Regions from separate parts of the Cloacibacterium normanense genome, predicted to be linked through region 2. Evidence: riboswitches for the same ligand, from Rfam matches in the RefSeq annotation. Region 2 holds a riboswitch; each other region holds the start of a gene.
What was found. Region 2 has a riboswitch for S-adenosylmethionine ahead of EB819_RS09580 (homocysteine S-methyltransferase family protein). Riboswitches for the same ligand answer to the same signal wherever they lie in the genome.
Positions count from the first base shown of each region.

Region 1: it holds a riboswitch for S-adenosylmethionine, as region 2 does, so the genes downstream of both, EB819_RS12695 (O-acetylhomoserine aminocarboxypropyltransferase/cysteine synthase family protein) here and EB819_RS09580 (homocysteine S-methyltransferase family protein) in region 2, are expected to answer to the same signal.
Region 3: it holds a riboswitch for S-adenosylmethionine, as region 2 does, so the genes downstream of both, EB819_RS04725 (Na+/H+ antiporter NhaC family protein) here and EB819_RS09580 (homocysteine S-methyltransferase family protein) in region 2, are expected to answer to the same signal.
Region 4: it holds a riboswitch for S-adenosylmethionine, as region 2 does, so the genes downstream of both, EB819_RS05880 (hypothetical protein) here and EB819_RS09580 (homocysteine S-methyltransferase family protein) in region 2, are expected to answer to the same signal.

Region 1 covers NZ_CP034157.1:2,750,993-2,755,308, reverse strand. The annotation lists gene EB819_RS12705 (homoserine O-acetyltransferase family protein) at 1-421, opposite strand, end outside; gene EB819_RS12700 (OsmC family protein) at 424-858, opposite strand; gene EB819_RS12695 (O-acetylhomoserine aminocarboxypropyltransferase/cysteine synthase family protein) at 879-2,174, opposite strand; SAM riboswitch class I at 2,312-2,421, opposite strand; gene EB819_RS12690 (glycoside hydrolase family 3 C-terminal domain-containing protein) at 2,666-4,316, shown strand, end outside.
Region 2 covers NZ_CP034157.1:2,095,433-2,099,748, forward strand. The annotation lists gene EB819_RS09575 (MGH1-like glycoside hydrolase domain-containing protein) at 1-1,520, opposite strand, end outside; SAM riboswitch class I at 1,670-1,780, shown strand; gene EB819_RS09580 (homocysteine S-methyltransferase family protein) at 1,841-2,851, shown strand; gene metH (methionine synthase) at 2,923-4,316, shown strand, end outside.
Region 3 covers NZ_CP034157.1:1,030,043-1,034,358, reverse strand. The annotation lists gene EB819_RS13005 (helix-turn-helix domain-containing protein) at 632-775, opposite strand; gene EB819_RS04725 (Na+/H+ antiporter NhaC family protein) at 1,626-2,945, opposite strand; SAM-I-IV-variant riboswitch at 2,982-3,078, opposite strand; gene EB819_RS04720 (helix-turn-helix domain-containing protein) at 3,847-4,316, shown strand, end outside.
Region 4 covers NZ_CP034157.1:1,276,383-1,280,698, reverse strand. The annotation lists partial or broken gene EB819_RS05890 (IS3 family transposase) at 1-1,294, opposite strand, end outside; gene EB819_RS05885 (hypothetical protein) at 1,493-2,089, opposite strand; gene EB819_RS05880 (hypothetical protein) at 2,200-2,481, opposite strand; SAM-I-IV-variant riboswitch at 2,535-2,635, opposite strand; gene EB819_RS05875 (helix-turn-helix transcriptional regulator) at 2,686-3,678, opposite strand; gene EB819_RS05870 (hypothetical protein) at 3,766-4,316, shown strand, end outside.

The DNA.
Region 1 (4,316 bases), 660 kb from region 2:
ATTTTTTAATAAAATCTGGTTCTGCAATCGCCCACTCTAAACATTGCATTCCGCCGAGAGAACCTCCTAAAAGCAATTCTATTTCAGAAATTTGTAAAAATTTGGCTAATTCTTGGTGAAGTTTTACCATATCACGAATGGTGATTAATGGAAGTTTTTCTTGTTTTTGGAAACTCGTTCCGTAGCAAGAACCTAAAATATTGGCACAAACTATGGTATATTTTTCGGTTTCTAAGGTTAAATTTTCGCCAATAAAGTTAGGCCACCAATCTTGCGCATCTGAATTTGCAGTTAAGGCATGACAAACCCAAATCACTTTTTTTTCTGGGGCTAGTTCCCCAAAAATATGATAAGCAATTTCTACGTTTTCTAATAATTGATTAGATTCTGAAATAAAATTACCTAAGGAGAATTTATACATTTTTAATTCAATTGAAAAGTTACAGGAGTAGGATTAGAAAGATTGTCATTAATTGGGCATCTTTCTTTAGCATCTTTTATAAGATTTTCTATGACAGACTTTTCTGCAGAAGAATCTATGGTGATATCTAAGTCTATATTTTTAAATCCAGCTCTTTCTTCTTTAGAAATTCCCAATAATTTTTGAGGATTGATGTTTCCGTTAATATCAATTTTCAAATGATTGATTTCTATATTTCTTTCTTTTGCTAAAAGATGAAGCACTACATTGAAACAACCTGCATAACTTGCCAATAATGTTTCTACAGGATTGGGCGCTTCGTCTTTTCCTCCTAAATCTTGAGGTTCGTCTATGATGATTTCAAACTGTCTTGCTTTAGCAATCACTTTGGTTGCAGATTTACTTTCTGCGCTTATTTTAAAATTTAATTCTGACATTTTTCTTCTTTTTTTACTTTTTATAATTGTTGAAATGATTGCTCTAAATCTGCGACAATATCCTCTATATGTTCTATTCCTACGCTTAATCTAATTTGTCCCGGAGTAATTCCTGCTTTTAATCTTTCTTCGTCTGAAAGTTGTTCGTGTGTGGTAGAAGCTGGATTGATGATAAGCGTTTTAGAATCTCCTACATTTGCTAAATGCGAAACCAATTGTAAATGATCAATGAATTTTACCGCTGCTTCTTTTCCGCCTTTGATTTCAAAATTAAGTACGCCTCCGAAACCTTTTTTCAGGTATTTTTTGGCATTTTCATAATCTGGGAAACTTGGCAAACCTGGATATAATACTTTTTCTACTTTAGGGTGATTTTCTAAAAATTCTGCTAATTTCTGAGCATTTTCTACGGTTCTGTCTACTCTCAGCGATAATGTTTCTAAACCTTGAAGCAATAAAAATGAATTGAATGGAGAAATTGTAGGTCCAAAATCTCTAAGACCTTCTACTCTAGCTTTGATGATAAAGGCAATATTTCCAAAAGGTCCATTAACTCCAAAAACATCTGAGAAAACCAACCCATGATAACCATCTGAAGGTTCAGAAAACTGTGGAAACTTACCATTTCCCCAATCGAAATTTCCGCCATCTATGATGATTCCTCCGATAGAAGTTCCGTGACCGCCAATCCATTTGGTCGCAGATTCTACCACTACATTTGCGCCATGTTCAATCGGTCTAAACAAATAACCACCTGCTCCAAAAGTATTGTCTACGATTAATGGAATATTATGTTTTTTAGCTACAGCTGAGATTGCATCAAAATCTGCCACATTCAATGTAGGGTTTCCTATCGTTTCTAAATAAATCGCCTTGGTGTTTTCGTTAATCAATTCTTCAAAACTTTCTGGAGCATCGTCTTTAGCAAATTGTGCTTCGATGCCTAATTTTTTGAAAGAAACTTTAAACTGATTATAACTTCCTCCGTACAAATAAGGCGAACTCACGAAATTGTCTCCTGCTTGTAAAATATTGGTAATCGCCAAAAATTGCGCAGCGTGACCAGAAGCGGTAGCCAAAGCAGCTACTCCACCGTGAAGTGCAGCCACACGTTTTTCGAAAACATCAGTGGTAGGATTCATGAGTCTGGTGTAGATATTCCCAAATTCTTTTAAACCAAAAAGATTGGCAGCATGTTCTGCACTGTTAAAGGTATAAGACGAAGTTTGGTAAAGCGGCACCGCTCTAGAATTGGTAGTTGGGTCGATTTCTTGACCAGCGTGAAGTTGAAGCGTTTCAAATTTTAAATTGCTCATTTTTTTAATAATTTTTAATTGTTAAATATTAGAGCAACTTATTTGCAGAAAATTCTTGACGAAAGAGCATAAAAAAACTCTTCCGACAAGTCGAAAGAGTTTTTGATATAGTGTATGACTATTTTAAACTGATTTCAGACTTATCTTTCCCGAACTTCGGGGTTGAATTTGGCACCTTACTCTCATTTCTGTTAGCAGGTTGCCAAGGTTTCGCAGGGTCAATTCCCTCCACCTTTCTTAATAAGTTGCGTGTATAAAAGAACTTTTTTCGTGTTGCAAATATAAAAACAAGTTTTACAGAAAACCAAATTTTTAGAAGAAAAAAATATTCTTTTTATTTTAAACAAATTATAACTACCTGATTAACAATTAATTTATTGATTTTTATTTTAAAATATTTAATATCAAGATAAGTTTTTTGAAAAATTTATTATCTCATTTTGAGATAATAATAAAAAGTTGTAGATTTACTGAACCAAAAATTAATTCTTATGTTCAAGAAAATTGCACTTGTTTGCTTAGTCTCGTTAATGATTTTTCAAGCAAAAGCACAAGAAAAAAAGACACAAATTTATTTAGATGATTCTCAACCTATAGAACTCAGAGTAGAAGACGCTCTTTCTAAAATGACTTTAGAAGAAAAAGTAGCGATGCTTCATGCTCAGTCAAAATTCAGTTCACCAGGTGTTCCAAGATTAGGAATTCCAGAATTTTGGACAACTGATGGACCACACGGAATTCGTCCTGAAGTAAAATGGGATGAATGGGATCAAGCTGGTTGGACCAATGACTCCATCATTGCTTATCCTGCGCTTACTGCACTCTCTGCAACTTGGAATAAAAAAATGTCTTGGAACTACGGAAAAGCTCTTGGAGAAGAAGCTCGTTATAGAAAAAAAGATATTTTACTAGGACCTGGTGTTAATATTTACAGAACTCCATTAAACGGTAGAAACTTCGAATATATGGGAGAAGACCCGTTTTTATCTTCTAAAATGGTGGTTCCATACATTAAAGGGGTTCAATCTAATGGTGTAGCTGCTTGTGTAAAACATTATGCACTTAATAATCAGGAACAATTTAGACATACCAGCAATGTAATTGTAGATGATAGAGCTCTATATGAAATTTATTTACCTGCCTTCAAAGCAGCAGTACAAGAAGGAGACACTTGGTCTATCATGGGAGCTTATGATATGTACAAAAATCAGTACGCAAGTCAAAATCAATATTTATTAAACGATATTCTGAAAAAAGAATGGGGTTTTAAAGGAGTAGTGATTTCTGATTGGGGTGCTGTAAATGATACTAAACAAGCCATTATGAATGGTCTTGACATGGAATTCGGAAGCTGGACAAATGGACTTTCTGAAGGAACTAGCAATGCTTATGACAATTACTATTTAGCACATCCTTATTTAAAACTCATCAAATCTGGTGAAGTAGGAACTAAAGAATTGGATGATAAAGTAAGAAGAATCCTAAGATTAGCTTTCTTGACTACCATGAATAAAAACAAACCTTTTGGAAACATTGCTTCTGAAGAACACAGAGCAATTGCCAAAGAAATTGGCGAAGAAGGAATTGTATTGCTAAAAAATCAAAAAAATGTATTGCCAATTAACGTTGCCAAAACTAAAAAGATTGCTGTAATTGGTGAAAACGCCATCAAAATGATGACTGTAGGCGGTGGTTCTTCTTCCTTAAAAGTAAAATATGAAACTTTACCTTTAGACGGAATTAAAGCAAGATTCGGGAAAGATGCAGAAGTAGTTTTTGCGAGAGGTTATGTAGGAGATGTAACTGGAGAATATAACGGTGTAAAAACTGGAAGAGACCTTACTGATAATCGTTCACAAGCAGAATTAACCAAAGAAGCGGTAGAACTCGCTAAAAATTCCGATTTTGTAATTTTTGTAGGTGGACTTAATAAGAGTGACTTCCAAGATAGTGAAGGAAATGACAGAAAAGATATGGGCTTGCCTTATCATCAATATGAATTAATTTCTGCTTTGGCTAAAGCAAACAAAAATTTTACTGTAGTTTTAGTTTCAGGAAATGCTGTAGAAATGCCTTGGGTAAAAGAAGTTCCTAGCATTGTTCAAGCGTGGTATTTAGGTTCAGAAAGCGGTCATGCTATCG
Region 2 (4,316 bases):
ACCCACCACGTAAAATTGAGCAATAATTTCTGAAAAACACTTTCTAAGAAATGAGTATCTGGTTTTCCATTGATTTTTTCATCGATTTTAAAAACTCTAAAGGTACTCCATGCGTGAACTGGCGGATTAACATCTGAAAAATCCCATTCATACGCAGGAAGCTGACCGTTAGGATGCATGTACCATTCTTTGGTCAATAATTGCAATTGATTTTTGGCAAAATTGGGGTCTAAAATACTAAAACTCACACAGTGAAAGGCTAAATCCCATGTTGCAAACCACGGATATTCCCATTTATCTGGCATAGAAATAATGTCTTTGCAATTCATGTGTTTCCATTCTACATTTCTTACATGATGTTCCAAATTCCTTTCCACTGGGAAATTTGGGTCGCCATTTAACCATTTTCCAACTTTATAATGATAAAATTGTTTATTCCAAAGCAATCCTGCAAAAGCTTGTCGCTGAACATTTTTTTCATCTTCGCAGTTAAAATCTTTTTGAATTTCGTCATAAAATTCATCCGATTCTTTTTTTCTTACTTCAAAAACTTCATCAAAATCAAAAAAAGCATTCTCCATTTTATGAGGAGACATTCTGAAATCAAAAGTTTTGGTTTCGCCACCTTCTAATTCTGTATCTATTACAAAAGCAGCTTTAGTTCCAAATTTTTTAGGATTCACCGTGTTTTTATGATGAACGATATGATGGTTAATTCCATCTTTAAAGTATTTATTTTCAGATTTTTTTCCGAATAATTTTTCGGTATTGGTTTCATTTTCGCAGAAAAGAATTTTCACGGATTTATCACGAGAATAAAGCTTTTTCATTCCCAAACTCTCATGTTCTATTTCTATTTGACCACGATGGCGCGTTGTAAAATTAGGTTTATAAGAATTATAACCCCAACTCCAATTATTTCTGTACCAAAGTGTGGGCAAAATCACCAAAGGCGCTTTTTCTGAATTTCGGTTGGTGACGGTAACTCTGATTAAAATATCATCATGGTGAATTTTGGCATATTCTATAAAAATATCGAAATATTCATTTTGGTCAAAAATTCCCGTATCTATAATTTCATATTCTGTTTCCTTATTGCTTCGTTCTGCATTTGTCTTGATTAAATCTTCGTAAGGAAAAGCATTTTGCGGATATTTGTACACCATTTTCATGTAAGAATGAGTAGGCGTATTGTCTAAATAATAGAAAATTTCTTTAATGTCTTCGCCATGATTTCCTTGATGGTTGCTCAATCCAAAGAAACGTTCTTTGACCATTTTATCTTTCTTGTTCCAAAAAGAAAAAGCGAAGCACAAACGTTGCTTGTCATCAGAAATTCCCGCGATTCCTTCTTCTGCCCATCGGTAAGTTCTGCTTTCTGCATCATCATGACCAGTTGCTCCCCAAGTATTTCCATCAAAGGAATAATCTTCTCTTACGTTTCCCCACTGTCTATTGCTTACATAAGGTCCCCAAGTTCTGTAATTTATATCTTGTAATCGTTGTTTTTCAGCATTCATAACCATTATTTTTTAATATAACATGATGCGAAGGTAGAAAAAAATAAAAACTATGAAATTTCATTTATATTAATTTTTTCAATGACAATTTCTTATTGTGAAAAAAATGATATAGCTTTGCAAAAGATTTGTTCTTTCATATAATCGAAATGTTATCAAGAAAGGTGGAGAGATTAGACTCTGTGAAACCTTGGCAACCTCTCGCGTTTCTGAAACGAGAAAAGGTGCTACATTCTACTCATTTTTGGGATAGATAACACATAAAAACAGTTGATTCCCTCAACTTTTCTTATAGCATTTCATTTTTTAATCACATTGAAATGCAAAATAGCGACATACTTTATCAAAATTTACAGCAAAGAATCCTTGTTCTAGACGGAGCTATGGGAACTATGCTTCAGCGATATCAGTTTACTGAAGAAGATTATCGTGGCGAAAGATTTAAAAACTGGGAATCTCCATTGAAGGGAAATAATGATTTACTTTCTCTTACTCAGCCTAATGCTATAGAAGAAATACATAAAAAATATTTAGAAGCTGGTGCAGACATCATCGAAACCAATACTTTTTCTGCGACTACCATTGCAATGGCAGATTATCACATGGAAGATTTGGTGTATGAACTGAATTATGAATCTGCAAAAATTGCGAGAAAAGTTTGTGATGAATTCACGGCCTTAACTCCAGAAAAACCAAGATTTGTAGCAGGTTCTATTGGCCCAACTAATAAAACTGCATCTCTTTCCCCGGATGTAAATGACCCTGGTTATAGAGCCATTACTTTTGATGAGTTAAGAATTGCTTACAAACAACAAGCAGAAGCACTTTTAGATGGCGGTTCTGATATTCTTTTGGTAGAAACCATTTTTGATACTTTGAATGCAAAAGCTGCACTTTTTGCCATTGACCAAATTCAGGAAGAAAGAAAAATTCAGATTCCAATTATGGTTTCAGGCACTATTACAGACGCGTCTGGAAGAACGCTTAGCGGACAAACTGCTGAAGCATTTTTGGTTTCTATTTCTCATCTTAATTTATTGAGTGTTGGGTTTAACTGTGCTCTAGGAGCGAAACAACTGACGCCTTATTTAGAAACCATTTCTAATAATTCTGAATTTTACATTTCTGCTTATCCAAATGCTGGTTTACCGAATGCTTTTGGGCAATACGATGAATCTCCAGAATTTATGGCAGAACAAATCCGTGAATATGCAGAAAAAGGATTGGTAAATATCGTTGGTGGTTGTTGCGGAACAACTCCTGACCACATTGCTGCAATCGCAAAAATCGTGAAAAATTATCAACCAAGAAAAGTTGATGTGATGATTTGATGATGAGTTAATGTGATGCTTTTCACAAGCATTATCTTATTTTCAAATTAACTAATTATCTCATTTATAATATGAAATATTTAAAACTTTCGGGTCTAGAACCTTTAATTATAACTCCAGAATCCAATTTTATCAATATTGGAGAAAGAACCAATGTAGCAGGTTCTAAGAAATTTCTCAGATTGATTAAAGAAGAAAAATTTTCTGAAGCTTTAGATATTGCTCGTCATCAAGTGGAAGGTGGCGCACAGATTTTAGACATTTGTTTTGATGATGGACTTTTAGACGGAAAATATTGCATGGTTAAATTCTTAAATTTAATCGCCTCAGAACCTGATATTGCCAGAATTCCAATGATGATAGATTCATCTAAATGGGAAATTTTAGAAGCTGGTTTGCAAGTGGTTCAAGGGAAATGCGTAGTGAATTCCATAAGTTTAAAAGGTGGCGAAGAAGAGTTTATTCGTCAAGCCAAAGCCATCAAAAGATATGGTGCTGCGGTAGTTGTAATGGCTTTTGATGAAAATGGACAAGCCGATAATTACGAACGCAGAATAGAAATTTGTAAAAGAAGTTATAAACTGTTGACGGACACAGTCCGTTTTCCTGCAGAAGACATCATTTTCGACTTAAATATTTTCCCAGTTGCAACTGGAATGGAAGAACATCGCAGAAATGCTTTAGATTTCATTAATGCTACAAAATGGGTTCGTGAAAACTTACCTTACGTTTCGGTTTCTGGTGGTGTTTCTAACGTTTCGTTTTCGTTTAGGGGAAATGATACGGTAAGAGAAGCGATGCACTCGGTTTTTCTCTATCACGCCATCAAAGCGGGAATGAATATGGGAATTGTAAACCCTGCAATGTTAGAAATTTACGACGAAATTCCTAAAGATTTGTTGGAGCTGGTAGAAGATGTAATGCTCGACAGAAGAGATGATGCTACCGAAAGATTATTGGATTATTCTGAAAAACATAAATCTGTAAAAAAAGAAAAAGTAGAAGATTTAGCATGGAGAAATCAGCCTTTGCAAGACAGAATTACGCATTCTTTGGTAAAAGGAATCGACCGTTTTATTGAGGAAGATGTAGAAGAAGCCCGAAAAATTTCGGCAAAACCTTTGGATGTAATCGAAGGTAATCTAATGACGGGAATGTCTGTAGTGGGAGATTTATTCGGAAGCGGAAAAATGTTTCTTCCTCAAGTTGTAAAATCTGCGAGAGTGATGAAAAAAGCAGTGGCTTATCTTCAACCGTTTATTGAGGCTGAGAAAGATTCTGCTCAAAAAGCCAATGGTAAAGTATTAATGGCAACCGTAAAAGGCGATGTTCACGACATTGGTAAAAATATTGTGAGTGTGGTTTTGGGCTGTAACAATTACGAAATTGTAGATTTAGGAGTGATGGTTCCTGCCGAAAAAATTATTCAGGCTGCTATTGATAATCAAGTGGATGTCATTGGTTT
Region 3 (4,316 bases), 1.1 Mb from region 2:
CTCTGTTTGTCTTTTTTTGTCCAGAAATGTCCACTTTTGACCACCTAAGTTTTACATTCCTTCGAGTGTTCTTCGAGAATCCTCCCATACTCCTTCGGAAAAAAGGTACTTTTTCCGAAGAAGACCAAAAGAAGAGTAAAAGAAAACTGCCTTCTGCTTTCGACTATGCAAAAGCATCGGTTCTGGTAGCAGTTAAGTCATCGATTATATTTCTAAGTCGTTGATTGAGCCTGTCGAAAGCATCGAAGGTGAAAAATTTTCATGTTGGATTTAAAAATAATTTAGATTCCTACGGAATGACAAGTGGAGTGGAAAAAATCATTTTCTTATACCATGAATTTTGCCTTCTGCCTTCGACAAGCTCAGGCATCGGTTCAGAAATCTTTGGCTCATTGAGCCAGTCTAAGTGAAATATTGTGGCTTCGACAGGCTCAGCCACCATCGACAGGCTCAGCCACCAAAGACAGTTTTAGGCATCAGTTCAAGAATCAGTTGAGTGACTGAGAGTAAAAAAATTTACTGGGAAAGATAATAATGAGTGAATCACCAGTTCCTGCAAATAAGTAATAGAAATATTAAAGCAAAAATGCTTTTTTGCAGATATAGAAAAACTGATGATGTAAATGAGCGACTAATCTTGGCAGCTTTGGTCTGCAAGATTTTTAAAATACTGTACAGGATAAAAGTATTTCTTCCCTATTCTAACAAAGGGAATACTTTTATTGCTTCTCATGCGCTGCAAAGTTTTGTCGCTAAAATTAAAAAGCCTTTTCATGTCCGCATTATCATAAAATAACGGCTCGCTTAAGCTTTTGGTGTGTCTTTTTTGGTCGGACATAACAATATAAAAACGATTTAATGTTAATTTGATAAGGCATAATTATTAGTTTTTTAATTAATTAATAGTACAATAATAGGTAATATGAAAAAAACTTGCAAACAACATCGATAAAAGTTATCAACAAGTAAGGGTGTGAAAAAAATTATAATAAAGTTTTATATCTATTGCATTAAAATCCGTGCACTCTATAGAACATCTCCGATGTTCCTTTGAGAACTCAAAAACGCTATCATTTCAACAACTCTCTGCGAACTTTGTGATATTAAAACTTTTAACCTAGGAACATAGACGTTGAAAAATTACCTATTTTAATTGATGTCCTAGGAAACCGCAAGCGTAAAAAAAATGAATAACCTTTTCGTTAAAAAAGTCTGCTGTTTAAGCTCGGCATTCTGCCGAGTGAGTTTCAGAGTTTTTAGAAAAGGTTATTTATTTTTAGCTGAGGATTTCCAGACTTGAACTTTTGGTTCTTTTGTTTCAAGACAAAAGAACATTAAATCTGAAAAGCAGAGTTTATTTGTTGATGCTGTGGCTTCGACAAGCTCAGCCACCAATTATTCCATTACACGGTGCCTGAGCGTAGTCGAAGGCACATTATTTCTATTGCATTAAAATCCGTGCACTCTCTAGAACATCTCTGATGTTCCTTTGGGAGCTCAAAAACGGCATTATTTCACAAAATCTCCGTGAACTTTGTGTTATAGAAACTCCAAAACCAAATAGAAAAATTCCACCCACGGTGCCTGAGCGTAGTCGAAGGCAGGGTCGGGGAAAAGAATTTTTCTCAACAAATACCTGAGCCTATCGAAGGCACCTTATTCCTTGACTTTCCCAAAAACATAGAACCCAATACCATCACCAATAAAAGCCCTAAATAATAAGAATGCGAGAGCATATCCACATAATTGATTTTATTTTTACTGTATCCGATAATCAATAAAACCTGAGCGCCATAAGGAAGTAACCCTTGAACGATACACGCAAAAATATCAATCACAGAAGCCATCTTTCGGGCAGGAACTTCAAAACGTTCAGAAATAGGTCTCAACACTTTCCCAGAGATTAAAATCGACACCGTATTATTGGCAATACAGAGATTTACCAAACCTGTAATCAAACCTGCTCCCAATTGTGCAGATTTGGCTGAGCTAATCTTAGCTTCTATTTTATTCAATAAATATTGAATCCCCCCTGCTTTTTCTACTAAGGCAGCCAAACCACCTGTAAGCAAAGACAATAGGAAAATTTCGGTCATAGACGTGAAGCCTTCATAACTGGCTTTGGCAAAACTCAACCACGTAAGGTTGCCTTGCCACAAACCAATGGCTCCCGCTAAAAATATCCCAATCACCAAAACAAGAAATACATCTAACCCTAAAAAGGCTAAAACCAAAACCACCAAATAGGGGAAAATAAGTTCCCAAGAAATTGGAGTTGGAGTGTAAGTAATAGGCGCCACAGGATTGCTGAAACCTATAAAAAGTAAGATCACCACCGTCAATACTACTGCAGGGGCAGCCAAATAAAAATTGGTTCTGAACTTATCTTTCATGCTGCTGCCCAACGTTTGAGCTGCTGCAATGGTAGTATCAGAAATCACCGAAAGATTGTCGCCAAACATGGCACCACCCAAAAGACTTGCCCCAATCAGGTTAAGGTCTGCTCCACTTTTTTGAGCCAACTGTATCGCGATAGGCCCTAATGCGACAATAGCGCCAACCGAGGTTCCAGAAGACAAGGAAAGAAATGAGGCCAAAAGGAAAATCCCTAGAGCATAATAATCTGCAGAGATATAGGTTAAACCGATATTCACCACCGCATCTACACTCCCCGAAACTTGTGCTACGGTAGAAAAAGCCCCTGCCAAAAGATAAATAATACACATGGTGAGTACACTGGATTCTCCACAACCGTGTAAGAAAGTTTTGATTTTTTCTTGATGAGGCAACCTAGACATGGCAAAGGCGGCAATAATACCGATACTCACGGCAATAGGCGATGGCAAGGCATAAAAATCTTGCAAAACGATTCCGGCACCTAAAAATGTACCTACGAAAATTAAAAAAGGAAGTAAACTGAGAAAATTTGCTTTTGTATGGTTCATAAAATTTAAAAATTTAACACAGGAACTTTACAAAAGATAGACAACATTTTTTCCAAAAAGTTTGGCTTATCGCTTTAGCACCTTGCTTGTTGTTGCAGGTTGCTACCTCCCGTAGAGGTTCCTGATAATAGGCGGCAAAAGTAATCATTATCTCCCAACGAACCAAATACAATCTATCAATCGCCCTCATAGACCATCAACACAGCCTTTTAACTCCTTGATTTCTAAAAATTAAAGAATAAAAATACTTCTTCCATTTCCTTTTTCAATACCCCAACATTTACTTTACCTCTCCTCTTTCTCTAAAAATATCTCAAAAATTAGAAAATAGAATTCATCTACTTTATGCCTTCGACTATATTCTGGCACAACATTTTTTATTGCACGTTGCCCTCGACAGGCTCAGGCAAAGTTTATCTTTGAATCTGTGGCTTCGTGAACTTCGTTCGCAGACCTTCAGTCTGTGCTCAGCCACCAACTTTATTTTCTAAACATTTTTTGCATTAAAAATCCGTGTGCTTTCTAGAACATCTATGATGTTCCTTTGGGAACTCAAAAACGCCATCATTTTACAAAATCTCCGTGGACTTTGTGATATAAAAACAAACACAAAAAATCCACACACAGTGGCTTCGTGAACTTCGTTCTCAGACTTTCAGTCTGTGCTCAGCCACCAACTTTATTTTCTAAACATTTTTTGCATTAAAAATCCGTGTGCTTTCTAGAACATCTCTGATGTTCCTTTGGGAGCTCAATAACGCTATCATTTCACAAAATCTCCGTGAACTTTGTGTTATAAAAAATTTTTATAAAACAATCGCTTTACCTCATAACCTCATCACTTCATCACTACATCACCTATTGTCTTGTCCTGAAATAGCTATACACAAAAATAGAGTATATGCAATCAAAAGAAGAGAGATTTTTAGCTCGCGAGAGTAAACAGAGTCATTACGACAAACGATTAAAAAAACAAATTGTTCAAGAGGTAGAATCAGGATTACCGAGAAAGGAGGCGATTCGGCTCTATAATTTAGGCCAATCCACCTTAGATAGTTGGATGCGAGATTTTGGTTCGCCTAACTACCTAGAAAATTTGAAACGTCGAACGTACACAGGACTAGAAAAACGTACAATAGTTACAGCGATAGAACAAGGTCTATTAACGATACAAGAAGCCAAGATAGCCTATAACATAAAGACAGACAAAGTAATTCGTAATTGGATAACACAGTACAAATCAGAAAAAGTCGAACTTTGTATTGGAAATAGTTCTATAATGGGAAATAAAACCACACCTAGGAAAGAACCAGAAAAAGAGTCTTTGGAGAAAGCATTAAAAGAAGCGGAGCTTAAAATTAAAGCCCTCAA
Region 4 (4,316 bases), 820 kb from region 2:
ATTTGTCTTCTTTTTTCCAAAATCTGTTCAGATCTTCCGAAGTACACATCCGCTGGCGTAAGGTTTTCCAAAGATTCGTGATATCGTTTGTTATTGTAGTTTTCCACGAATTTCTTTAAAGCTTCGATAAGTTCTTCAGGATGGTAAAAATGATTCAGTTTTACCACATTTTTAATCGTTCTATGGTATCTTTCAATTTTCCCTTGGGTTTGTGGGTGCATAGGCTTCCCATGTACTTGTTTCATCTTCAAATCATCTTTCAGATAGGCTTTGAGTTCGTTTGACACATAGCAAGAACCATTGTCTGAAAGTAATTTTGGTTTGGCTTTAGACTTCAATTTTGCTTTTTCAATTGCCGTATTCACAGTTCTTTTCACGTCTTCTGCTTTCATCGAATCGCAGATTTCCCAGTGGATAATATAGCGACTATAATCATCCAAAATGGTGCTCAGATAGTACCAGCCCCAACCGATAACTTTGAAATAAGTAAAATCAGTTTGCCACATTTGATGCACGAATTCGGTCTTGTCTTTAAATTCATTTGCAGCTGAAAGAAGAAAATGATTTGGTGCCGGGATTAAATCCCGTTGCTTTAAAATCCTGTAAACACTGGATTCTGAGATGAAAACACCTTGCTCATCGGTAATTTTGTGTGCCAGTTCTCTTGAGGAAAGTTCAGTATGTTCCAATGCTATTTCTACTACCAAATCTTTTTGTTCTTCAGGTATGCTGTTCCATTGTCTTTTGGAGGTTCTTTCGGTCGTTTCTAAGCCTTCGTAGCCGTTTTATAAATACTTTTGATACCATTTGTAAAACGTACTTCTCGCAATCCCAAAGCTTTCTAAGGTTCGTTTTACTCCAATCTCACTTGTGGTGACCGTTTGAATAATTTCGTATTTTTCGCCTGCTGTCAGTCTCATATATTTTCGGTATTTATGGATTAGTCCAGCATGTCTAAGCTTTTTTTTACGATGTCATAGCGTAGAACCAAATCTGCTACCATCTCCTTCAATCGGGTATTCTCTTTCCTCAAGTTAGAAACTTCATCACTGGTGGCTTCACGGACAACATCTCCGTTGAGACGTTTCTTTCCAGCTTCCATAAACTCTTTGTTCCATGCGTAGAATTGCGATTGAGCAATGTTGTGTTTTCTACATAATTCTACAACAGAGGTCTCTGCACGAAGTCCTTCCATTACAATGAGAATTTTTTGCTCGGCTGTAAAAATCCTTCGTGTATTTTTACGAATGTCTTTTACGAATTTTTCAGTACTTTTTTTCTTAGGTGTTTCCATAATTAAATGTAATTCTTTTTTTTGAAAACACTCCTTAACTTTTTAATATCTAATGTCCACTTTTTGCTGACGATTTACATTTTATTTCCTATCAGATGTATCTTGTTTGATAGAACAATTATCCTTTTCCTTCAAATCTTTTTCTTATTATTTAGCTCATAGTCTTCGATGTAAATAATACTCCTTCTTGTGCAATTGTTACTTTTCCAAATTTATTTCTTGTATCCAATCCTTAAGTTCTTGTTTTCCACCTTTTTTCTTGCACCACCCACAACCAAATTCATCAAAATAGGCACTAATCATGATAGGATGCTTTGCACCGCTAGGACAGTTAGCTACCCATTGCCCTTTTTCCTCATCAAAAGGTTTGGGATGAAGTCCTTTTTCTCGTAAAAAGTCTAAAAAACTAGAATTGAACGTAGTGGTAGTTTTTACGGAAAATTTCTTCACGATAAGTTCCCATTCATTTTCAGTTAAATTTTTACCAAATTTTGAAACCAGTGGAATGCCGTAGATAAGCCTACGATTGTTAACGATTTTCTCTATTGCATGACTTAAGTTTTCGGTATGAGATTTATTCTGGTCATATAAGTAGGCATCATTCATTTGAGCTATACTATTGATGGCTCCTGTTTCTAAATAATGATAATAGTCTTTCTCTGAAAATAGATCTTCAGTAATGATTAAAGTGTTATTCTTAATTTGATATCTGATATCAATGTAAAAAAATGCAATTGCACTTTGGTATTCCAAGGTAATCAAATGTTCTAGTGATTGTTGATGTATAATTTGCATCGTGAATGAATTAAGTTTTTATGCGACTTGTATATTATTATCTTGTTGTTCAGTAAAATAATATGTTGAATTTCCTTGCTCTGTATTGAGATATAAACTAATAATTTCGTTTAATGATAGGTGCTGCTGATTTGTAAGCATTTAGAAACCTGATGTTCTAAAAAAGATTCAAACAATTTTAACTCATTACAAGAATGTATGGCTTCACTTATTCTTACCTTTAAAATTGTTGTTATTTTTTCGGTCAAACCAGTGTATTTAAAATACATATTTGTGATATCACAAATTGTAAAAATAAATTTCGGCTTACGAAAGTTGAAGCTGTTTTTTTGGGTGTTAAAAACGGCAGGATTTGTTCTGAATTTAAGCGTAGTGCTTTGTCTTTTGCTCATAAAAATAATTTTTGAATTAAATTTTATTTTTATCAGCAGGAAAAAGTTGTGGGTATAACCTTATATTTTGGCGGATGCCCTCATACTTTACCACCGTGGATTTTGGTCTCTCGGTTGGTGTTCCGGTATTTTCTGGAAGCTCCTGATGATTTACAATGCAAAGAAATAGCTTATGTATGCAGTCTATCTGCATAACAAGAATTATTAGAAATACAATGCAAATTGTTTTTGGATACGTTCTTTTAAAGTTTCTACCAGATACTCAGGTTCCAGAATCTTTATTTTATCACCAAAAGATAGTAAAAGAGATTCAAGTTCGTAATTGTGTTTTACGTATAAGGTTAAGAGGTTTCCTTTTATTTTTTGTGATCCATGAAGTGGTTTAGTTTTGATATAGGGTAAAGATTCTTCGCTTATTTCTATTTTCACTTGTATGGGGGTATGCGTAGCAATATCAGTTACTCCTATTATGTCATCGAAGTATTCATCATAGTCTATGATGGCTTCTCTATAAGACTCATTGTTAATAGCAATACTTTTTATGCGATCTAAGGCAAGATTCTGTACAGCTTCTTTTTCGTGATTTTCTCCAAACAAAAACCATCGGTTATTATATTGCTTTAAAAATTGAGGAGAAAAATCTATAAAAATATTCTGATCACTTCTGAAACTGCGATACTCTATTTTTAAAGTATTTTTATGACTGATGTGTTGATAGAGGGGACTTAAATTTTCTACGCCTACTAAAAATTCATTTTCCTGAAAACTGATGATTTTTCTCTCATCTTTTGTAATGTCTAATACAGAATATATTTTTGTTTGAACGGTTTCCATTCCAACAAGTCCTGGTAGATTTTTAATTCTGCTTATACTGTTAAGAACTTCTGATAGGGCAAGCTTTTCCCTTTCAGTTAAAGGTTTTTTAAGGATGGAAAAATCTTCTTCCTCATATCGGTAATACACTTTTTTTCCATCGGCTATGGAAATAATTGGCGCATCATATCCTGCTGCACTTTTCATGAATTTAATGTCTTCTAGAATAGTTCGCCTAGAGACAGACATTTCATAGCCAAAATGTTCCGTAAGTTTTTCTCCACAAACACTGATCAAGTCTTCAATAAAGTATTTTTTATAAAAATTAGAGAAACAATGATCAAGTATATTGTAACGTAAAACTGCATTTTTGTTGGTGGCCATATCAATTCAAAAAAAAAATTATTGACTAATTTATAAAATCCTATCATTAAAAATGAAATATGTAAATTTAAGGATTAAATGATAACTATGAATGAAAGACTAAAAAATGCCAAAATAAAAGATATTGCAGTTACAAATCTCATATATTATGATTCTGTCAAAGAGGAATTTCTAAAACAATTTTGTTATAGAAACAGAATTTCTTATTTACCGGCTGCAGATAGAAAATCAGTTTATAAGTTAAATCATTCAGGTTTTACACCAATTTCTCTATCACAAGATTATTGTTTAGCTCCCGATGAACATCTTTTTGATTTGAATACAGTTAAAAAATTCGAAAAAATTGACGAAAATGAAATAAAGTTTTTGGTAGATAAGGGAAGCATTATAGGTGTTGTACATATTGTAGATTACAATAACGAGTTTGTAGCAGTCGAAATTTACCGAAGTTTTCATCGTTTTGAAAATGCACTTCGCAGTTTATTGATGAAGAATGGTCTTTCAAATGAAGATTTAATCTCTTGGGTCAAAATCAATCGCGATGCTGAAATGTTTAATTCTAATGAAGGATTTTATTGGTCCGATAAATATAAACGATTAATGCCTTTAGATCCAATTAAACTTTCAAAAGTTGAAAA